DNA from 2 places in the Psychromonas sp. psych-6C06 genome. Region 1 is predicted to be linked to the other one. Evidence: predicted binding sites of a transcription regulator. Region 1 holds the regulator's gene; the other holds the start of a gene.
The links. Region 1 encodes ArgR, which controls arginine synthesis, uptake and breakdown. Its sites were predicted from a motif close to ANTGAATANNTATTCANT; they were not measured.

Region 1 (3,851 bases):
TCTGGAAGGTCTAATTTTAATAATAAAGCTAGGGCTTGACCAATACCGCCAGCGGCACCAAGTACTGCAACTTTCATAACACACTCCGAAATAGTTATTTAACATTTAAGGACACAAAATCAGCTTAATCCAAATTAAAAGTTTGTGTAAAAAATGTTAAATAATTGTGAGCGATGTTGAGTGTAATGGATAATTTGTATGACTAAGATCGACTTGTCGGCAGTTAAAGATATTAGATTTATTAAATGGCGACGTTAAATAGCTAATTCACTATAATTTCAAACAATTAACTTCCAGAAATTGAAGTAAATAACATTTCAATAATAGTGTTATTTTTCTGTTATTAATTTACTTATTACTCTCAAAGTAGCGATCATAAATTGTTTGATAAGTGCCATCTTCTTTTATTTTCGCCAAGCCATAATTAATACGCTCTAATAATGCCATATTGCCTTTTTTTACAGCTATGCCATAACCTGCCGAAAACTTATCCAAGAACACATCTTCAGTTTGCATCACTGAAAACTTGTCGTTATTTTGACGCTTAGAGAGAAAATCATCTACGACTGCGTGATCAGCAAAAACCACATCTATTTTTCCATTTCGCAAGTCTGAAAAAGCTTTAGTTGAAGAAAGATAAGAGATAATAAAGCTATTTTTTTTAGCATGCTTTATTAAGTAATGGTGGTTAGATGAATCAGATTGCACACCGATAAACTTCCCAACAATAGAAAATGCCTCTTTACTATTAGTGGTACTAACAAAAACAGGAGGGAATCTATAATAACTATTTGAGAAGTCTACTTTCTCTTTTCTGGATTCTGTTATATCAAGGGCGGCAATCACTGCATCAAATCGACCAAATTGTAAGGTCAATAGTAAGCTATCAAAGCTTTGATTATAAAACTTACAAGATAAATTAGCTTTTAGGCAGACGGCATTAGCAATATCAATATCAAAGCCTTGGATCTGCTTTAACTCATCAAGGTATTCAAAGGGATAATAGTTAGCTTCGGTGACAAAATTAACAGGCATATTTTTACTAATATCTAGCGAGAATACAGAGCCTGAAAAAAAGAGAAAGCACAATAAGCCACACGTTCGAGAAAAATAGGTCATATCCATATATCCAATACTAAAAAACCGTTAACCATCATAATAATGTAAGAATTAAATCGATTTAGAAAATAAATGAATAGTTATGCACTTATTTTGCAAAATAATCTATTGTAAATGGCATAATATTAATTATGATACGCATAAATACATTACAGAGTTATATTACATGAAACAATCAACTGAATTAATGGATTTCTTCAAAACGTTACTAAAAAAAGAACGCCTTAGCTCGCAAGGTGAGATAGTTGACGCATTACAAGAAGCAGGGTTTCATAATATTAACCAGTCTAAAGTATCACGCATGTTGAGTAAGTCAGGTGCAGTACGCACTCGTAATGCGAAACGTGAGATGGTGTATTGCTTACCTGCCGAATTAGGCATCCCTACAACGAGTAGCCCATTAAAAAACTTAGTCGTTGATATTGATTGTAATGATAGCCTTATTGTTCTTAGGACTAGCCCTGGAGCGGCACAACTGATTGCTCGTTTACTTGATTCTATCGGTAAAACAGAAGGGATCTTAGGGACTATTGCCGGCGATGATACTATATTTATTACCCCTACAGACTGTCAACAAATGGATAAAACATTGAAGGTCATTAAACAACTTTTTAATTAAGCGCAAGCCCCCCATTACCCCCCCCCCTCTTAAAGTAGTAATAGGGGAAAACGATTAGTTAACAATGGTATAAATCTAATACCCCATCCACACCACACATGCGAACAGCTCCGAGCAAATTAATGCGAATTTGAACCGATGTATTGCTATCAGACTCAAGCGTAAACAATTTATCAGGCTCATTAAATCCCCCTCTTACGCGGTCGAAAAAAGGAGAAACATAAGTTGAGCTTAATGTTAACCCTTCATATTGGCTGGCATTAATCACTGCGACATCGCAGGTGAAAGGGCTGGTATTACAATCACAATTTGCATCCTCTTCGTTAACGCCAATACACCAATTCGTACCAGAGGTTATTTTTAAAAACACATTTTTGTTACGCTTAATAGACTCTGTTTTGGTTAGGCTAAGCATAAAATAAAGCGCGTCACTACCACCTTTTAGCCTATTCCCATCAAGCATCGCTTTAAATGAAGGCATACCAATAGTTAGAATAATAGCGACCACAAATATCGCTACCAACATCTCTATCAATGAGAACCCTTTTATAAATAGATTGAGCAACTTAGCCTCCTTTGTCCCAACTGGCGGAAATAATACCAATTCCGTTAATATAGTGATCAAATGTTACGTAGGAAAAAGGAGTTAGTTCAAGGCGAAAATTGATGCAAATGGTTGTTCCCTTTACGAAATTTTTAACGCTGAAATAGCTTCTTTTAACCAGTAAGATTGATTAGTTATTTAGTGGATTTGCTATAAATCGTAAGCGAGGTAAAAGAATAGTGAATAGTTGATTATTGTATGCATTAATACACATAGAATAATTTATATACAATCTATAACTTGCCTCTGGGGTTTAAGTTTAGCTTAAGGCATAAATAAATGAGGTGCGTTAAGGAATAAAGATCTACACTCAGTGAATATCATAATAGTCAAATAAGCTATAAGGTAAATGAAATGGATAAGATCACGCTGACCGGTTTTACATTAATTGAACTATTAATTGTCATTGCGATTATGGGGATTCTTGGCAGTATTGCTTATCCGTCATATCAAAACTATATGTTAGAAGCGCGCCGTGGTGATGCAAAAACCGAGCTTATTAAAGCGCAACTAAAACAAACTAGCTTGCATATATTAAACCCCAATTACTCTGATGATGAATCAGCACTAGGAATGGCTAATAGTGATTATTATACCTTTACCGTTACCTCTGCCGGCACAACCACCTACTCAATGCAAGCGGTTGCGAAGGGACTGCAACTTAGTGATACAGGTTGTACTACATTAACAATTGACCAAGATAGTAATCAAACACCAGCAAGTTGCTGGTAAAATAGTATTGTTTAGTAGGTCGCCCCAAGCTCCTTCTCATTAAAAAACTCCATCGGCTGCTGTTGTATATGCTGATATATCACATTGTAAGCAAGAACATTTTTAACGTATCTTCGTGTTTCTTTATAGGGAATCGTTTCAACCCAACTATCCATACTAAGCGCTTTATTATCTCTGCCTTTTTTATTTTTTTTCCAACGATCAACACGATTTGGGCCGGCATTATAAGCAGCAGTTGCAAGAATACGATTGCCCTTATACCGTTTCAATAAACTATCAAAATACGCAGTTCCTAATGCAACATTAATCTCGCTTTCGGTTAACTGTGCTTTCTTCTTATATTCTTTTAACCCTATTTTACGTGCGGTTTCCTTCGCAGTTGCAGGCATTAACTGCATATATCCCGTTGCACCTACAGGGGAGTTTGCAAACTGATCAAAAGAACTCTCTTGACGTGTTATCGCATAGATATAACTAGTCGGAACCTGAAACTTATTTGCATTCTCAGAAAAAAGTTCAGGTTTTACCTCAGGAAAACGTATATTAATCGCATCCCAACTTTTAGAACGAATACTTGCCAGTACAGAAAGATGAGGCCAGCCTTTATCAAAGGCATATAAACCAAGTTGACGCTGTACATCAATATCACGCCCTTTTAACAGAGACTCCCACTCACGTTTAACCAAGTTCATATATTGATGGAAATATAGCTCCTCAATATGATCTAGCTGTTTTTGCACATAACGTAAACTCGTGACCTCAGGCTCGACAATTTGT
Region 2 (3,851 bases), on a different contig from region 1:
AAATAAGGGCATCATCAATTTCTTGATCTGCAACTTTAATCCCTTTTTCTGTGGCTAGCTTTTTAAAGTCATCTTGAATCGCTTGCATCTCTGCAGGAATATTGTCTGCAGGACGACAAGTAATCGCCTCACCACCTTCTAAGACTTTTGCTTGTAGCTCAGCATTAACGGGTGCTGGTGTTGCACCATATTCACCTTTTAACACACCCGCAGTTTCTTTAGTGATGTTTTTGTAACGTTCACCCATTAGTACGTTAATTACAGCCTGGGTACCAACAATTTGTGATGTTGGTGTTACTAAAGGAATAAAACCAAGATCTTCACGAACTCGCGGGATCTCTTGTAATACAGCATCCATTTTATCAGCAGCACCTTGCTGTTTAAGCTGGCTTTCCATGTTAGTTAACATGCCACCCGGTACTTGTGCGATAAGAATACGTGGATCAACGCCTTTCAATTCACCTTCAAACTTCACATACTTTTTACGTACTTCACGGAAGTAAGCAGAGATATCTGCAAGCTGCGGTAACGCAAGGCCAGTATCTCGCTCAGTCCCTTCAACAATAGAAACTAATGTTTCTGTTGGTGAATGTCCGTAAGTCATACTCATTGAAGAGATTGCGGAATCGACAATATCGATACCTGCATCGATCGCTTTTTGCTGTGTCGCAAGGCTTAAGCCAGTTGTTGCATGGCAATGCAGTGCCAATGGAATATCGGTAGCCGCTTTAATTTTAGTAATTAGCTCGTGTGCTTCGTAAGGTTTTAACAATCCAGCCATATCTTTAATACAGATAGAGTGTGAGCCCATATCTTCAAGACGCTTAGCCATATCAACCCAACCATCAATGCTATGCACTGAACTTGTTGTGTAAGAGATTGTGCCCTGTGCATGCGCGCCCACTTTTACTGCAGATTTAATCGCAGTTTCAAAGTTACGAACATCATTCATTGCATCAAAGATACGGAATACATCAACACCATTGGTATGAGCACGCTCAACAAATTTTTCTACTACATCATCAGCATAATGACGGTAGCCTAATAGGTTTTGACCACGCAACAACATCTGTTGAGGCGTATTTGGCATTGCCCCTTTCAGTGCTCGAATGCGATCCCATGGATCTTCGCCAAGGTAACGGATACAAGCATCAAATGTAGCACCACCCCATGTTTCTAAAGACCAGTAACCAATTTTATCTAATTTTTCTGCAATCGGTAGCATATCGTCGATACGCATGCGTGTTGCAAACAGTGATTGATGTGCGTCACGAAGTACAACTTCGGTGATCGCCAGTGGCTTAGACATATTCACTTGCTCCTTCATATTTTGGTTTTCCATTATGCGAGTTCAGCTTTACGATATTGCTGCACAGCACTGGTAATCGCCGCGATTACTTGTGGATTGATTTCAGATTTTGAAGTCGTAGCGGGCGCTACTTTATTATTTTTTGCACGTTGACTAATAACGGGTGCATCTGCAGGTATAAATTTTGCCATCAGTTTAACGGCAATCAGTAATAACCCTAGAAATGAAAAAACAAATGCCATCCCTAATCCAAAAAGTGTTATTGCTTGAAATAACGACTCATTAATATCCATACTTGTTATCCTTTTTTTGCACTATAGAAGAGTGCCCTTTTAGAAACAATCTCAATAAGTGAATAATTATTCAAACTGAGATTGCATTTAACGCCCTATAAACGATGAATAATCATCAAAAGAAACGACGCTAAAAGCAGAAACAATGTGTTTATTTAATTATCCTACGGTTGAAAAAGTAGGAAAAAAAATTAAACAACATTTCCAAAACGACACATTATAATAGTTTCCGGATAAAATTGGAAGCAGGTGCACTTTGCTGGCAAGCTTCCCTGTATTTTATGGTCTAGCTAAGTAACACGGGTGTTAGAGAAGGATGAAAGAATAGTTATGCAAAAAACAGGTCAGTAATCGACAATTTCAATATTGATCTAACTCCCAAAAACACGAAGATTCACAATGAAATTTTATTCATAAAAAATAAATATTTATGCACATAAATTTAACATTGTAATAACATTATTATTTTAAAGATAAGGAAGGTATTAAAAAAATAAGATGGTGCGGGTGAAGGGATTCGAACCCCTGACCGCCTGGTTCGTAGCCAGGTACTCTATCCAGCTGAGCTACACCCGCATAGATGCAAAATATTGAGGAACAATATTTTCAAAGCTCTAAAAACAAAAAAACTTACCTAAGTAAGCCTTTAAAAAAGAATGGTGCGGGTGAAGGGATTCGAACCCCTGACCGCCTGGTTCGTAGCCAGGTACTCTATCCAGCTGAGCTACACCCGCCGCGATATTCTTTTATGTTTTCATTTCGATTCAAAAATCACCATTTCGTGCAAATAGAAATATGGTGCGGGTGAAGGGATTCGAACCCCTGACCGCCTGGTTCGTAGCCAGGTACTCTATCCAGCTGAGCTACACCCGCTTTAAGAATCTATACAAAATGGCGGAGAAGGAGGGATTCGAACCCTCGAACAAGCTATAAACTCGTTACTCCCTTAGCAGGGGAGCGCCTTCGGCCACTCGGCCACCTCTCCGTCGTCTTGTTGGCGCTCATAATACTGTCTTATGAAAACAAGTCAAACTTTTTTTAAAGAGTTACTCCTGTTTGCTCACTAAATCAACAAAGGTTCTATTTTATGAACAAAATCACCTTTTTTAATCTCTAAAATTGTTCACAATGTATTTTTACAACTAGCTCAAAGCACTGAGGCGATCAGAAATACAGGCAAATATTTTTTAGCAGATCAAAAAAAAGAGCCCTTAGGCCCTTTATGTAATCGCTAACAATTACTTGTTATCTTTTTCTGCTTGGATACGCATATAAATTTCTTCACGGTGAACAGATACTTCTTTAGGTGCATTCACACCTACACGTACCTGATTTCCTTTTACGCCCAATACGGTAACGGTTACGTTATCGCCGATCATCAGAGTTTCACCAACTCGACGAGTTAAAATTAGCATGTCCTGCTCCTATTATTATTAGTTTTTCCCAGTTGCGCTTTTATTATGAACTAACGGTAAAAATAATTCATATCTTTTTTACGGAATGAGAGATTAAGTGTTATTTTTCTTCTGTAGGCTCTGTTGCTAGCTCAAATGCCTTATGTAATGCACGCACTGCTAACTCTAAATACTTACTATCAACTAAAACTGAAATTTTAATTTCAGATGTCGCTATTTGATGAATGTTTATACCTTCTTCGCCTAATGTTTCAAACATTGTTTTAGCAACACCAGGGTGATTCCACATACCAACACCAACAATAGATACTTTTGCAATTTCCTCATTACCTTGTACAGTTTCCGCTTTTAACTCCGCACATACCGTTTCCAGTAATGCTTTGGCTTGCTGATAATCATCACGATGAACAGTAAAAGTAAAATCTGTTTTTCCATTACCCACGGTATTCTGTACGATCATATCCACATCAATATTCGCATCACCAATTGGTGAAAGAATTTGCGCTGCAACAGTTGGTTGATCAGGTACACCAGAAAGGGTTAAACGCGCTTCATCACGATTAAACGCGATACCAGAGATAACTGGAGATTCCATTTTATTTTCCTCATAACTGATTAACGTTCCGCCACCATCTTTAAAACTAGATAGTACACGAAGTGGTACATTATATTTCCCTGCAAACTCTACAGAGCGAATTTGTAAAACTTTAGTTCCTAAACTTGCCATCTCTAACATCTCTTCAAAAGTGATGCTATCTAAACGACGAGCATTAGGTTCGACACGTGGATCGGTAGTGTATACACCATCGACATCGGTATATATTTGGCATTCAT

Region 2: CW745_RS16230 (oxaloacetate decarboxylase subunit gamma) is a predicted target of ArgR. The motif match lies at 1,660-1,677, and genes of this name have one in related genera.

What each region holds. Positions count from the first base shown of each region.
Region 1 is NZ_PIZM01000005.1:10,889-14,739, reverse strand. It holds gene mdh (malate dehydrogenase) at 1-77, opposite strand, end outside; gene CW745_RS07900 (transporter substrate-binding domain-containing protein) at 349-1,119, opposite strand; gene argR (transcriptional regulator ArgR) at 1,286-1,738, shown strand; gene CW745_RS07890 (GspH/FimT family pseudopilin) at 1,797-2,303, opposite strand; gene CW745_RS07885 (type IV pilin protein) at 2,697-3,074, shown strand; gene CW745_RS07880 (transglycosylase SLT domain-containing protein) at 3,086-3,851, opposite strand, start outside.
Region 2 is NZ_PIZM01000019.1:26,263-30,113, forward strand. It holds gene oadA (sodium-extruding oxaloacetate decarboxylase subunit alpha) at 1-1,309, opposite strand, end outside; gene CW745_RS16230 (oxaloacetate decarboxylase subunit gamma) at 1,342-1,602, opposite strand; tRNA gene CW745_RS16235 (tRNA-Arg) at 2,102-2,178, opposite strand; tRNA gene CW745_RS16240 (tRNA-Arg) at 2,260-2,336, opposite strand; tRNA gene CW745_RS16245 (tRNA-Arg) at 2,399-2,475, opposite strand; tRNA gene CW745_RS16250 (tRNA-Ser) at 2,495-2,587, opposite strand; gene csrA (carbon storage regulator CsrA) at 2,841-3,017, opposite strand; gene CW745_RS16260 (aspartate kinase) at 3,118-3,851, opposite strand, start outside.